Regions from separate parts of the Streptomyces sp. NPDC054757 genome, predicted to be linked through region 1. Evidence: riboswitches for the same ligand, from Rfam matches in the RefSeq annotation. Region 1 holds a riboswitch; the other holds the start of a gene.

What was found. Region 1 has a riboswitch for cobalamin ahead of ACWGKJ_RS25160 (CoA-acylating methylmalonate-semialdehyde dehydrogenase). Riboswitches for the same ligand answer to the same signal wherever they lie in the genome.
Region 2: linked by a shared signal. The riboswitch ahead of ACWGKJ_RS19970 (CbtB domain-containing protein) and the one ahead of ACWGKJ_RS25160 (CoA-acylating methylmalonate-semialdehyde dehydrogenase) in region 1 are both predicted to bind cobalamin.

Annotation. Positions count from the first base shown of each region.
Region 1 is NZ_JBSHBW010000023.1:101,260-108,845, reverse strand. Features, by position in the region: gene ACWGKJ_RS25180 (CbtA family protein) at 1-544, shown strand, start outside; gene ACWGKJ_RS25175 ((2Fe-2S)-binding protein) at 541-1,338, shown strand; gene ACWGKJ_RS25170 (aldo/keto reductase family oxidoreductase) at 1,580-2,452, opposite strand; gene ACWGKJ_RS25165 (LysR family transcriptional regulator) at 2,558-3,421, shown strand; cobalamin riboswitch at 3,601-3,771, shown strand; gene ACWGKJ_RS25160 (CoA-acylating methylmalonate-semialdehyde dehydrogenase) at 3,997-5,496, shown strand; gene ACWGKJ_RS25155 (acyl-CoA dehydrogenase family protein) at 5,502-6,650, shown strand; gene ACWGKJ_RS25150 (enoyl-CoA hydratase/isomerase family protein) at 6,647-7,586, shown strand, end outside.
Region 2 is NZ_JBSHBW010000016.1:71,929-79,514, reverse strand. Features, by position in the region: gene ACWGKJ_RS19985 (ATP-binding protein) at 1-2,442, opposite strand, end outside; gene ACWGKJ_RS19980 (DUF2127 domain-containing protein) at 2,822-3,595, shown strand; gene ACWGKJ_RS19975 (histidine phosphatase family protein) at 3,671-4,288, opposite strand; adenosylcobalamin (AdoCbl) riboswitch at 4,867-4,957, shown strand; gene ACWGKJ_RS19970 (CbtB domain-containing protein) at 5,002-5,226, shown strand; gene ACWGKJ_RS19965 (CbtA family protein) at 5,273-6,040, shown strand; gene ACWGKJ_RS19960 (alkaline phosphatase family protein) at 6,261-7,586, shown strand, end outside.

The DNA.
Region 1 (7,586 bases):
CCTGGCGCTGCTCGTCGCCGCCGGCGGGTTCCTCGGCATGTATCTGGTGCCGTTCCTGAAGTACCCGGCCAACCCGCCCGCGATCGGCCACGAGGACACCATCCAGCAGCGCAGCGCCCTGTATCTGATCATGGTCGTGTGCTCCGTGGCCTTCCTGGCGGGAGCGGTGTGGCTCGGCCGACGACTCCAGCCGCGCTTCGGCAACTGGAACGCCTCCCTCCTCGCCGGCGCCGCATTCGTGGTCGCGATCGGGATCGTCATGCTGCTCCTGCCGCAGCTCGGCCATCTCGCGTCCAACAAGGAGAACTTCGGCCATCACGCCACCGAGACCCCGCTGCCGCTGACCGACCCGAAGGGCCACATCGTCTACCCGGGCTTCCCGGCCGATGTGCTGTTCGACTTCCGCTTCTACTCGGTCGCGGCCCAGCTCATCCTCTGGACGGCCATCGGCCTGGTCTTCGCCCCGCTGGCCGAGCGCCTGCTCCGGCCCATGCGACCGGATGCCGCCGCCCCCTCGCAGGAGCCGGACACCGTTCCGGCATGAGCGGTCCACCCACGGCGAGCGCGGCGATCGAGGAGATCGCCGCGCTCGGCCCGTTCTTCGGCGTCCGGACCCATCCGCCAGGTACGGAACCCCCCGGGCCCTGGCGGCGGATCACCGGCCCACTGCTCGAAGCCCGGGTGACAGGCGTACGGGAGTGGCTCGCCGCGGCAGGCGGGCAGCCGCCCGAGGCGGTCGAGACCCGGGTCGCGGCATCCGTCGCCCATCTGGGGCTGGCTGCCCGGCTGGTGTCACCGGCACTGGCCGCCGCCGTGCTGTACGGGCTGGTGCCCGCCCCCGGCCTCGCGGACCTCCGATGGCAGCCTGTGACCGGCGGCCCGGTCCCCTTGTCGCTGCCCGCCGATGCTTTCACCGAAAGGGCTTTTGTCGAGGGGGCGGTGACTGACGGGGCTTCTGCCGTCGGGGCCCTCACCGGCGAACTCTCTTCAGCCGCGCCGCCGGCCCGGCTCGCCGCCGAGCTGGGCAGTCGTCTGGTGGACGGCCCCCTGAGCGAACTCGCCCATGCGATGGCCGAGTTCTCGGTCTCCCCGCACATCCTCTGGGGCAACACCGCATCGGCCGTCAACGGAGCCGCGACCATGATCACGGCAAGCCGCCCAAACCTCACCGCACGGACCCGCGCCATCAGCTCACTGCTTCTGGCGCGGCCCCCACTGCGCGACGCGAGCAGCGTGCGGCCCGACGGAGTGTTCCGGCGGCGGAGCTGCTGCCTGATCTACCGCGCCGCGCCCGGCGCCGCGGGGGCCCTGTGCGGGGACTGCGTACTGTCCCGCTGACCAGGCCGCATCACGTCATCCGCCACTGCCCCCGGTCTTGCCGGGGGCCGGGCTGCGCGCTCTGCTAGGACGTGTTTCGAAAGTCCCGCCTGGCCGACGACGCCTGGCACGCACGCTCGCCGCGTTGTCGGAGTCGTCCAAGTACGTCCAGTACGAGGACGATCCTCCGCCTTGCGATCGCACGCGCCAGGCGCCGTCGGCCCCGCCCTTCGGGCGGACGGCGCTACTTTCGAAACGCGCCCTAGTGGCCGATCTTGTCCAACTCCACGAGTTCCTCGTCGGAGAGCGAGAGTCCCGCACCGGCTGCGTTCTCGCGCAGGTGCGCCACCGACGAGGTGCCGGGAATGAGCAGGATGTTCGGCGACCGCCGCAGCAGCCAGGCCAGGGCGACCGACATCGGTGTCGCGTCCAGCCGGGTGGCCACGGCGGAAAGTGCCGTGGACTGCAGTGGGGTGAAGCCGCCGAGCGGGAAGAAAGGCACGTAGGCGATGCCCTTGGCGGCGAGTTCGCCGATCAGCTCGTCGTCCTGACGGTAGGCGAGGTTGTACATGTTCTGTACGCACACGATCGGCGCGATCGTCTGCGCCTCGGCGACCTGTTCCGCCGTCGCGTTGCTCACTCCGAGGTGCCGGATCAGGCCCTGCTGCTGGAGTTCGACGAGGGCCGCGAAGGGCTCGGCGAGCGAGCCGGGCCGGGGACCCGTGGCGTCGCCGAGCCGGAGATTGACCACGTCGAGCGAGTCGAGGCCGAGGTCCTCAAGGTTCTCGCGTACGGCGCGGCGCAGCTCCTCGGGCTGCCGGGCAGGGATCCAGCCGCCCTGCTGATCGCGGACCGCGCCGACCTTGGTCACGACGTGCAGTGACTCGGGGCAGGGGTGCAGCGCTTCACGGATCAGCTGGTTGGTGACGCGCGGTCCGTATGCGCCGGCGGTGTCGATATGGGTGATCCCGAGGGCGGCGGCCTCGCGCAGGACGGCGAGCGCGCCGTCACGGTCGGCAGGAGGGCCCATGACCCCGGGGCCGGCGAGCTGCATGGCGCCGTAGCCGAAGCGGGTGACGGTCAGATCGCCGAGGGTCCAGGTGCCACCGGGCAGGGACGCGGAAGGTCTGTTCATGGTTTCGCTCATGCCGTCGATGTTCGCTCGCGGACAGGCGGCGCATCCAATACCGACACAGCGCCCTGTCATACCCGGTAGGTATCACAGAGATACGCTGTGGCCATGGACACCCTGGAGACCCGTGAGCTGAGGTACTTCGTGGCCGTCGCAGAGGAACTGCACTTCGGCCGCGCCGCCGAGCGCCTCGGCATGGCCCAGCCACCGCTGTCCCGGGCGATCCAGCAGCTCGAACGGCGCCTCGGCGTCTCCCTGCTGGAACGCAACCGCCGCGGCGTCTCCCTGACCGGCGCCGGAGAGACGCTGCTGCACGAGGGCCGCGCAGCACTCGACGCGACCACCGCTGCCGCCCGCCGCACCCGTCGCGCCGGCGGCGCCGGCAGTCCGGGCGGCCCCCGCAACCGCCTGGTACTGGCAGTGAAGGCCGGCGCGTCCCACGAGCTGATGCGCAAGCTCCTAGACGCCTACGCGGCCGAGCCCGACGCCGCTGAGATCGAGGTACTGCCGAGCGGCACATGTGAGCAGGGAGAAATGCTGCGCGACGGCCGCGCTGATGTGGCGCTCATGCACGCGCCGTTCAATTCCCTCGCCGGGTTCGACAGCGAGGAACTGATGGCCGAGGGACAGATCGCGATCCTGCCCGCCTCACATCCCCTCGCCGCGCAGAGGACGCTGTCCCTGGCGGACGTCAGCGACATCCCCGGTCTTCCGCTCGCCCGCTGGTCCCGCCGCGGCACGTACCCACCCGGCCCGGGCCCCGAGATCCACGACCAGACGCAGCTGGCCCAGCTGATCGCCCTCGGACGCACCGTGGCCGTCTTCCCCGAGTCGGCCAGCGCCTGGCTATGGGCCGAGCACACGGCCGTGCCCCTGACCGACGCACCCCCCGTCGTCACCCACATCGCCTGGCCCGCGCACAGCCGCTCCCTCGCCCTTGCCGGACTGATCCGCACGGCCACACGGCTATGACCCGCTGACTGCCCACTACGGCCTCGGGTACGAAAGGGTCAGCCAACGCCTCAGCACGCTGCGGCGGTCCCGGCCGCGAGGTGCCCCGTACCCGCTGACCGGGAAGCAGCCGGAAACCGACGCCTGGAGCGACACAGCCGGGGCGGGGGGTGGACTTACTAGGACGTCCAACTATATCTTCGTGGCACAAGGTCCGCGGTGCAGGGAAGCCGGTGTGAATCCGGCACGGTCCCGCCACTGTGACCGGGGAGTGTGCTGCCATCCACACGCCACTGGCGATTTCAGCCGGGAAGGCGGGCGGCACGCGGGGATCCGGGAGTCAGGATACCGGCCGCGGAATGTTCCGTGTTTTCCACGAGGATGGAGCAGACACGCATGGCACCGGTCCGTACGCACACCCACGACCCTGGTGATCCGGCGGAGCGCACCCGACTCGACGCGCGCTCGTAGAACTCCGCGGCCGCGAGCCGCTGTTCGCTGTCCCACGGCAGCCCTCCCGGCAGCACGCCCGTCCGCGTGCTCCCGGCGATCTGCCGTGCCGTCCCCGGATCCCAACCTGACGAGAGCAGGCAACCATGGTCCGTGAACTCACCCATTTCATCGGCGGTAAACACACCGCCGGTACATCCGGTCTCTTCGGCGACGTGTACGACCCCAACACCGGCACCGTCCAGGCCCGGGTCCCGCTCGCGGGCCGCGCCGACACCGAGGCGGCCATCGCCGACGCGGTCACGGCGCAGCCGGAATGGGGGGAGTGGAATCCGCAGCGCCGTGCCCGGATCCTGCTGCGCTTCCTCCAACTCGTCGATGGGGAACGTGACTCCCTGGCCCGGCTGCTGTCCGCCGAGCACGGAAAGACCGTCGCCGACGCCCACGGTGATATTCAGCGCGGCCTGGAGGTGGTGGAGTTCGCCGCTGGTATTCCGCACCTGCTGAAGGGCGAGTTCACCGACAACGCGGGCACCGGCATCGATGTGCACTCGCTGCGCTCCCCGATCGGAGTGGTCGCCGGCATCACGCCGTTCAACTTCCCGGCGATGATCCCGCTGTGGAAGGCGGCGCCCGCTCTCGCCTGCGGAAACGCGTTCATCCTCAAACCGTCCGAGCGCGATCCGTCCGTGCCGCTGCGCCTGGCCGAACTGTTCCTGGAAGCAGGTCTGCCGCCCGGTGTGCTGAACGTCGTCAACGGTGCCAAGGAGGCCGTCGACACGCTGCTCGATGACCCCCGGGTCGGCGCGCTCGGCTTCGTCGGCTCCACTCCCATTGCCGCACATATCTACGCGACCGCCGCCGCTCACGGGAAGCGCGCCCAGTGCTTCGGCGGCGCCAAGAACCACATGATCGTCATGCCGGACGCCGACCTCGACCAGGCCGTCGACGCCCTCATCGGAGCCGGATACGGGTCCGCGGGTGAACGCTGCATGGCGATCTCGGTGGCCGTGCCGGTCGGGGAGGAGACCGCCGACCGGCTCGTCGCCGCACTCAAGGAGCGGATCGCCACCCTCCGTATCGGCCGCTCCGACGACCCGGAAGCCGACTTCGGCCCCCTCGTGTGCCAGGACGCCCTCGACCGGGTCCGCCGGTATGTGGACACCGGAGTGGCCGAGGGCGCCGAACTCGTCGTCGACGGGCGGCAGTTCTCCCTGCCCGGCCACGAAGGCGGCTTCTTCGCGGGGGCGTCCCTCTTCGACCGGGTCACCCCGCGGATGCGGATCTACCAGGAGGAGATCTTCGGGCCCGTGCTGTGCGTCGTACGGGCCGCCTCCTACGAGGAGGCACTGCGGCTGCCCAGCGAGCACCCCTACGGAAACGGCGTCGCGATCTTCACCAGGGACGGCGACACCGCCCGCGACTTCACCCGCCGGGTGGACACCGGCATGGTCGGCGTCAACGTCCCCATCCCGGTCCCCGTCGCCTACCACACCTTCGGCGGCTGGAAGCAGTCCGGTTTCGGCGACCTCAACCAGCACGGCCCGGACGCCATCCGCTTCTACACCCGCACCAAGACCGTCACCTCGCGCTGGCCATCGGGTGCCAGGGAAGGCGCGAGCTTCACCCTTCCCACCATGGGATGAGCGCCATGACCACCACATCGCTCACCGAAGTCCAACAGGCCCTGGTCGAGACCACATTGGACTTCGCGCAGGATCATCTGGCGCCCCACGCCCTCCGGTGGGACCAGGACAAGTACTTTCCGGTCGAGGAGCTGCGCAAGGCTGCCGGGCTCGGTCTCGGCGGCGTGTACGTACGGGATGAGGCGGGCGGCAGCGGACTCTCCCGCGCCGACGGTGTCCTCGTCTTCGAGGCTCTCGCCTCCGGCTGCCCGTCCATCGCCGGCTACCTCTCCATCCACAACATGGTCGCCTGGATGATCGACCGCTACGGCGACGACGACCAGCGCGCACGGTGGCTGCCCCGCCTCTGCGCCATGGATGACCTCGGCAGTTACTGCCTCACCGAACCCGGTGCGGGGTCCGACGCCGGGGCGATCCGCACCGGCGCGGTGGCGGACGGCGACCACTACGTCCTCACCGGAGTGAAACAGTTCATCTCCGGTGCGGGTGCCTCACAGGTGTACGTCGTCATGGCACGTACGGGTGGAGAAGGCCCCGACGGCATCTCCGCGTTCGTCGTGGACCGGGACGATCCCGGCCTCTCCTTCGGACCGAACGAGAAGAAGATGGGCTGGAACGCCCAGCCCACCCGCCAGGTGATCCTGGACGGAGTCCGGGTACAAGCCGACCGGATGCTCGGGCGGGCGGGCGACGGCTTCCGGATCGCCATGAGCGGCCTCAACGGCGGCCGGCTCGGCATCGCCGCCTGCTCCCTCGGCGGCGCCCGCAGCGCCCTCAGCCAGAGCCTGTCCCATCTCGCCGACCGGGAGGCGTTCGGGACCCGGCTGCTCGACGCGCAGGCCCTGCGGTTCCGCCTCGCCGACATGGCCACCGAACTCGCCGCCGCCCGCGCCCTGGTCCACCAGGCGGCCGAGGCCCTGGACCGTGGCGACGCCGGGGCACCGCAGCTGTGCGCGATGGCCAAGTGCTTCGCCACCGACACCGGTTACTCCGTCGCCGACCGCGCTCTCCAACTGCACGGAGGCTACGGGTATCTGCACGAGTACGGCATCGAGAAGATCGTCCGGGACCTCCGTGTCCACCAGATCCTGGAAGGAACCAACGAGATCATGCGCGTCATCGTGGCCCGCGGACTGACGGAGGCGTTCCGGTGACCGCCGACGAGGGACACGTACTTCTCCGCACCGAGGGCCGCGCGGCGCACCTCACGCTCAACCGGCCACAGGCGCTCAACGCCCTCACCCACGCCATGGTCCGCCGTATCGACGAGGCGCTGACCCACTGGGAGACCGATCCGGCCGTGCAGACCGTGATCATCACCGGCGCCGGCGGGCGCGCCCTGTGCGCGGGCGGCGACATCCGGTCCATCTACGAGGACGCACGCACCGGAGGAACCGCGTCCGCCGCGTTCTGGCGGGACGAGTACCGGCTGAACGCCCGGATCGCCCGCTACCCCAAGCCGTACGTCGCCGTCATGGACGGCATCGTGATGGGCGGCGGCGTCGGGGTCTCCGCCCATGGCAGCGTCCGTATCGTCACCGAGCGCTCGCGGATCGCGATGCCCGAGACCGGGATCGGTTTCGTGCCCGACGTGGGCGGCACTCATCTGCTCGCCCTCGCCCCCGGTGAACTCGGCACCCACCTCGCCATGACGGGCACCCAGATCGGCGCCGGTGACGCCCTGTTGTGCGGACTCGCCGACCACTTCGTACCCTCTGACGACCTGCCCCGGCTGCTGGCCGATCTCGCCACACAGCCGGTGTGGGACGCGCTCCAGCTGTACGTGGGCGACCCACCGCCCGGCGAGCTGGCGGACCAGCGGGCCTGGATCGACGCCTGCTACGGGGCCGGCACCGTCGAGGGGGTCGTCGCGCGGCTGCGCGGCAGCGGTACGGGCGCCGCCGAGGCGACGGCCGACACCCTGGCGGCCAGGTCGCCCACGGCCCTGAAGGTCACCCTCGCCGCGCTGCGCAGCGCACGGCGGCTCGGTCCGCTGGAGCGTGTGCTTGAGCAGGAGTACCGGATCTCCTGTGCCGCACTCGCCTCGCACGACCTGACCGAGGGGATCCGCGCCCAGGTCATCGACAAGG
Region 2 (7,586 bases), on a different contig from region 1:
GGCGCGTCCGCCGCTCTCCAGGACGGCAGCGATCCGCAGCGACTCACCGATGGCGGTGTCCGTACCGAACCGCTCCGCCCGGTGGCGGACATACGTCACCAGCTCAGCCGCGCGGGCCGGATCCTCGGTGGCGAGCGCCCGCACCAGATCGCCCGCCCAGGGCGCCATGACACTGTTGTGCCTTCCGCGCCCACGCAACGCCTCGCCGGCGGCCTCCAGTTCGGCGACGGCCTCCTTGGTGCGGCCGCACGCGAGCAGCAGCCTGCCGCGCACCGAAGGCGCGTCGGGGATGACGACCGATGAGGGGTAAGGGGGCGCGAAGCCGTACCGTTCCGCGGCCTCGCGGGCGGCCGCGACATGGCCGCGGGCCAGCAGGGTGTCGATCAGCATGCAGGCGGCGTCCCAGTTCATCGGGAGGCCGTTGCCGACCCGCTCCGCCAGGCGCAGGCTCTCGCGCAGATAGGTCTCGGCCTCGGCCAGCCGGCCGCGCCTGCGCTGGAGATAGCCGACGAGCGCGTTGGCGAAGGAGAGATGCCCGCCGCTCCAGCCGGACACCTCGAACGAGCGGAGCGCCTCCGAGAAGAGACTCTCGGCCCGGTCGAGCCGGTCGGCGTAGGCGTACGAGAGGCCGAGCAGCGCGGCGGGCTCGAACCCCCAGGAGGTGCCGGTCCAGCCGATGCCCGGTGGCAGCCGTCCGTTGACCAGGGCCCGGTCGCAGATCTCGACGATCTCCTCGGCGCTCTCGCCGCGGGCGGTGCCGTCGAACGCGCGCAGTATGAGCAGGATCCGTTCGGAGTTGTCCTGGCCGCCCAGGCCGTCGGTCATCGCGGCGAGGCGGCGGGAGCGCGCGGGACCGTCGTCCTCGACCGCCTGGACGCCCTCCCAGAGGAAGTGCGCGGTCTGCAGCCGCCGCCTGGCGGGGCCCGGCTCGGTCACCTCCGCCTCGGCCGCCACCACTTCGGCGGCCTCACGGGTCTGGTTGTTGTGCGTCAGTGCCTGGGCCAGCCGGAAGACCGCGTCCACCCGCAGCTCGTCGTCGAGCCCGGGCTGGGCGAGCGCGGCCCGCAGATGACCGACCGTGGTGGCCGGTGAGGTCAGCAGCGTGGCGCAGCCCAGCTCGTACAGGACGCTGGCCCGCACCGCGGGCAGCGGTGGCTCCTCAAGCGCCCGCTCAAGACAGCGCCTGGCCGCGTCCGGAGCACCCACCGCGAGGTGTTCGGCGGCGGCCTCCCTGAGCTGTGCGACCAGCTCGGGGTCGTCGTCCGGGTGGACCTGGAGCAGATGCGGCGCGGCGGCTGCCGCGCCCCGGCCCGCCCTGGTCACGGCCCAGGCGGCCTGGCCGTGCATCGCGGTACGGGTGGCGGGCGGTACGGCGCGGTAGACGGCGCCCGCGATCAGCGGATGGACGAACTCCATCGGGTCGCCGCCGGTGAGGATGCGGGCGGCCCGCAGCCGCTCGGCGCACTCGGCCGCCTCGCTCTCGCTCATGCCCGCGAGCCGCCCGGCCAGGCCCAGCGAGATGCCGGTGCCGAGGATCCCGGCGGCCCAGGCGAACCGGGTGGCCCCGGTGCCCAGTTCCTCCAGGCGGGCGATCAGCCCCGAGCCGCGGGCCGACGCACCCATCGCGCGCAGGGCTCCCGCCGAGTCCTCCACCGGGTCGATGGCGTCGTCCCGCACCCGGGCGAGGAGTTCGACGGTCTCGTACGCGTTCCCACCGGTCACCGCCCAGACCTCGCGGCAGAACGGGTCGTCGGCATGCTCCCCGAGCGCGCTGCGGGAGAGCTGGGCGATGGCATCGGGGGTGAGCGCGCGCAGTTGGACGGACTTCTCGGCCGCCGCCTCCAGCACGCGCAGATACTCCGCGGCGTCGCCGTCCGCCTCGCCCGTGCGGTACGCGAGGACCACCAGCATCGGCGGTCCGCCCTCGCGCCCGGTGAAGGAGGCCAGCCACGCGAGCGTCTCCAGATCGCACCACTGGGCGTCGTCCACGATGAACACCAGCGGGCGGAACAGCCCGGCGAGCCGCACCGCCACGGCCTCCAGACCGTCACGGACACCCTGCGGGTCGGCCTGCTGCGCGCCGGGCGGCGCGACACCGAGTGCGGGCCCGACGATCTCGTACCGGTCACCGAGCAGATCGCGGGCGTCCCGGATCCCGGGCATCGTCAGTGCAGGCTGCAGGAGTTGGCGTACGACGTGGAAGGGTACGGAGGTGAGCGTCTCGCCGCCGCGGGCCGACCACACCGTGCAGCGTCCGGCCGCCTGGGCACTGACCGCCTTGAGCAGCGCGGTCTTCCCGAGGCCGGCCTCGCCGCTGTAGATGAGGAGGCCCCCGGCGGACTCCCCCGCGCACAGCGCCTCGACGGCGTGCGTCCCCGCGGCGATCTCGTTCTCCCGCTCCAGCAGCGGTACGGCGGCCGGGCGTTCCTTCCGGGACCCCATCGTTCCTCCCCTGCCTGCAAACGGATCTCGAGAGTATCCCGGCAGGCCGGGGCCGCGGGCCGGTCCGGATGGACCTCTTCACGAGTGGGCAGAAGTTCCCATGCCCTGCGGGCGTGGGCAGTAATCTTGGGAACCGCCCCTGCCCCGACCCCGGCGGCCGGTGCCCACGGCGGTGCCTCTCATCCGCACCGGTACCCCTCATCCCATCCGCATCCGCGGTCCTCGTCCGCGATGACCGCCGCCCTGTCTGTCGGGGCCCTGTCATCCGGCGCCCGCCGGCGTCCTGCTACGGTCCGCGCTGGGCCGGTCCGGCCGCCACGCGGCCGCCGCCGGCAACATCAGAAGCCGACCATCGGCCGACCGTCACGGGGAAGACAGCATGAAGATCGACTGGAACCGGCGCACCTGCGCACGGCGCGGACATGTGACGTACGCCCCGCGGGAACCGGAACTCGCGGCGCGGCTGCGCGCCGACACCGGATTCGGCGAGGCATGGCGCTGTCTGCGCTGCGGGGACTTCGCCCTGGGGGATCCGCACGGATCGGGCCCCGCGCGGGACGCCCCGCTGGTGCCGCGCGGCAAGGTACTGCGCGATCTGTTCATCCTGCGCTTCCTCGCCGTGGAGCGGGCGGTGCGCGGGGTGTTCATCGTGCTGGTGGCCGTGGCCGTGTGGAAGTTCAGCAACAGCAAGGACGCAGTGCGGCGGCTCTTCGACGAGAACCTGGACGTGCTGCGCCCGGTGTTCCGTCACTTCCACTACGACCTGGACCACTCGCCGGTGGTCGGCACCATCCAGAAGACCTTCGGTTACAAGCACTCCACACTGGTGCTGGTCGCCGCGCTGCTGGTCGTCTACGCGCTGATCGAGATCGTCGAGGGCGTCGGACTGTGGCGCGCCAAGCGCTGGGCCGAGTATCTGACGGTCGTCGCCACGGCGGTGTTCCTGCCGCTGGAGGTCTACGAGCTCACCGAGAAGGTCAGCTGGCTGAAGATCGCCACCCTGACGGTCAACATCCTGGCGGTGCTCTACATCCTGCTCGGCAAGCGCCTGTTCGGCCTGCGGGGCGGGCACACGGCCTTCGAAGCGGAGCGCCAGAGCGCCTCACTGCTGGAAGTCGAGACGACCGCGGGGGCGGCGCACGTCAACGGCTGAGGCCCGTCACCGCTGCGGCACCGGCCGGCCCCACCCCCAGCCACCCGTCACCCGTCACCCGTCACCCGTCACCCGTCACCCGCTGAGCGGCACCTGATTCCACACGGCGAGGGCGGGTCGGCCGTGTTCGGTGCCGATCCGGCTCACGGACGCGGTGTCCAGCCGGAACAGCGCCCCGGCCGACGCGGGCAGTCCGAGCCGGCGCGCGGTCAGCACCCGCAGGAAGTGGGCGTGCCCGACGAGGACGACGTCTCCGCCCTCGCCGTCCAGATCGGCGTCGCGCAGCGCCACGTCGACCCGCCGCAGGACGCGGTCGGCGCGCTCGCCAACCTGCTGCGGGGACTCGCCGGGGTGCTCGGGCGGGCCCTCGGCCACCCCGTCGGTCCACAGGTCCCAGTCGGGCCGGTCCTGGTGGATCTCCGCGCTGGTGATGCCCTCGTACGCCCCGTAGTCCCACTCGTGCAGGTCGGCGTCGGCGCGTGCGGGTTCGAGGCCCGCCAGCTCGGCCGTCCGCCTGGCCCTGGTCAGCGTGCTGGTGAGGGTCAGTGCGATGCGCCGCTGGGCCAGCAGCGGTGCGACCTTGCGGGCCTGCTCCTCGCCGGCCGCCGTCAGCGGCAGATCCGTCCAGCTGGTGTGTTTCCCGGTGCGGCTCCAGCTGGTCTCACCGTGCCGTACGAGAATCAGCTCTCCCATGACCGCCCTGCCTTTTCGCGTCTGTCACCGGGCCGCCGATGTGCTGTCGGAGCCACCCGTGACGTCTGTGTTGATGTTGTACAAGGGCTTCAGCCTGTCACGACCAGCGAAGATTCCCGCAGAGGCGGCTCACGGGGTGTGATTCCGGGCGCACTGCCACGCCCTCTCCAGCGGAGCGCACCCGCCGCCGGGGCGCACCCCTGGTCACGGCTCCGGCGACCGTCCGGTGCGCGGGTTCCACCGTCCGGCCCTGCCGCCCAGCCCGGTCGGCGTCAGCGGCGCGACGTCCAGCCGCCGGAACGCCTCGTCCGGCGGCCCCGCGTCGTCGATACGGACCTCGCACAGAGCCGGACCCCGCTCCGCGAGGTGAGACCGACATCATCCGTACTGCATCATCCGTACTGCATCACCCGTACCGTCATCGCCCTCACCGTCCCGCCGTCCACCCGTCCACCCGTCCGGCCGGGCAAGCAGAACACGTGCGTCCGGGGTACCGGGCGCGGGGTGTGACGGGCCGTTCTGCCGGACCGGCACCGTAGCGAAGCCGGTCGGGCAGACGGTACGGTCCACGTGAACATGACGAAGGCGTAATGGAAGTCCGGTGAGAATCCGGCACGGTCGCGCCACTGTGAACCCGTCCTACGGGAAGTCAGACCCAGCACCTTCGTCTCAGGCACCACGACCGGGACGCGTGTTCCCCAGGAGGTTCTGCCATGGCAAACTCCCTTGCCCCCACTCCGAGCGCCCCCGCCACTCCGGCGATCGCTCCGCTCTCGGCCAAGGCCATCGCCCCCTGGGCGGTCTTCTTCGGGATCCTCATGCTCGTCCTGCTGTACTTCGTCGGCGCCGAGCAGGGCGCCACCTCGGTCGTCTCGGGGACCGACGTGCACGAGTGGGTCCACGACGGACGTCATCTCCTCGGCTTCCCCTGCCACTGACCTACTGACGTCCAACTGACCTACTGACGTCCAGGGGACCTCTCTCATGAACTCCATATCGATACGCGTCCTGCTCGTCCGCGGCATGCTGGCCGGCCTCGCCGCCGGTGTACTGGCCCTGGTGGTCGCCTATCTGCTCGGTGAGCCGCGGGTCGACTCGGCCATCGCCTTCGAGGACGCGCACAGCCATGAGCACGAGATGGAGGTGGTCAGCCGCTCCCTCCAGTCGACGGCGGGACTCGCCACCGGTGTGCTCGTCTTCGGCGTCGCGGTCGGCGGTATCGCCGCTCTCGCGTTCTGCTTCGCACTCGGCCGTACCGGCGGCTTCGGCCCGCGGGCGACAGCCATGCTGGTCTCGGCCGGCGCCCTGATCACCGTGTACGTCGTGCCGTTCCTCAAGTACCCGGCCAACCCGCCGTCCGTCGGCGACCCCGGCACCATCGGCAAACGCACCGCCCTGTACTTCCTGATGATGGTCCTCAGCGTGCTGCTCTCGGTGGCCGCCGTGCTCCTCGGCAAACGGCTCGCGCCACGGCTGGGCAACTGGAACGCGACCGTAGCGGCCGGGGCCGCCTTCCTCGTACTGGTCGGACTCGCCTATGCGCTCCTGCCCGCCGTCAACGAGGTGCCCAAGGACTTCCCGGCCACCCTGCTCTGGCAGTTCCGGCTCTCGGCGCTCGCCATCCAGCTCACGCTGTGGACCGCGTTCGGCCTGCTCTTCGGCCACCTCGCCGAGCGTCATCTCCTCCCACGGACGGCTGCGTCACACCACACGGACGGCACCGTGGCGCCAACGGCCGCCCCCACCAACTGAGCTCTCCCACAAGGGGCTTCACGGCTACTCACGGATCCCGTCCGGACCTTTGTCCGGGCGGGATCCCGGCTGTGCGAACACCAGGTTCTGGCTTGGCCAAGCCCTTGCCGCTCATTGGCCACCTGTTCATCGTCCGACTCCTCCCCTCTTCACCGGGCTCCCGAGAGAGTTCCGGAGGGGCCTCAGAACGGGCCCGTCCGAGCGTGAGAAGGGGATGTTCATGGCCGAGTTGACGCGACGCAGACTCCTTGGCTCAGCGGCAGGCGCCGTGGGCGGCGCTGCGGCGCTCTCGCTGCTGCCGCCCAGCGTGCAGAAGGCGGTCGCGGCCGGGCCGCCGCGCCACGGTTCCCTGCGCGACATCGAACACGTCGTCATGCTGATGCAGGAGAACCGCTCGTTCGACCACTACTTCGGCACGCTGTCCGGCGTACGCGGCTTCAGCGACCCGCACGCGCAGAAGCTGCCGAACGGCAAGCCGGTCTTCTACCAGCCCGACACAGTGAACCCGAAGGGCTATCTGCTCCCGTTCCATCTGGACACCCACACATCGAGCGCCCAGGCCATCCCGTCCACCAGCCACGCCTGGTCCGTACAGCACGAGGCGTGGAACGGCGGCCGGATGGACCAGTGGCTGCCCGCGCACCGCAAGGCCGACGGGGTCAACGGCCCTTATGTCATGGGCTATTACACCCGGGAGGACATCCCGTTCCAGTTCGCGCTGGCGGAGACCTTCACCATCTGCGACAACTACTTCTGCTCGGTGTTCGGTCCCACCTGGCCGAACCGGCTGTACTGGATGACGGGCACCCTCGACCCGAACGGCACCCAGGGCGGGCCGATCCTGAGCAACACCGCCGCCACGCCGTACCGCTGGACGACCTACGCCGAACGGCTCCAAGCGGCGGGCGTCAGCTGGAAGGTCTATCAGCAGGACGACGACTACGGCTGCAACATGCTGAAGAACTTCCGGACGTTCAAGGACGCCAAGCCCGGTGACGAGCTGTACGAGCGCGGTGTACGCCCCCAGCCGGAGGGCACGTTCGAGGACGACGCACGCAACGACCGGTTGCCCGCCGTCTCCTGGATCATGCCGACCAGCTACCAGTCCGAGCACCCGGACTACCTTCCGGCGGCAGGCGCGGACTTCGTGGCCCAGAAGATCGAGGCCATCGCCTCCAACCCGAAGGTGTGGGCGAAGACCGCCTTCATCCTCAACTACGACGAGAACGACGGCCTGTTCGACCATGTGGCACCCCCCACCCCGAAGCCCGGCACGACGGACGAGTTCGTCGACGGCCTACCGATCGGCGGCGGCTTCCGGGTCCCCGCGATCATCGTGTCACCGTGGACCGTGGGCGGCTGGGTCGCGGGCGAGCGGTTCGACCACACCTCGGCGCTCCAGTTCCTGGAGCGGTTCACGGGCGTACGGGAGCCCAACATCACCCAGTGGCGCCGCCGCACCTTCGGCGACCTGACCTCGGCCTTCCGCTTCTCCGACACCCACCGCCGGCCGCCGCACCTGCCGGAGGACACGGCCGAGCAGCTG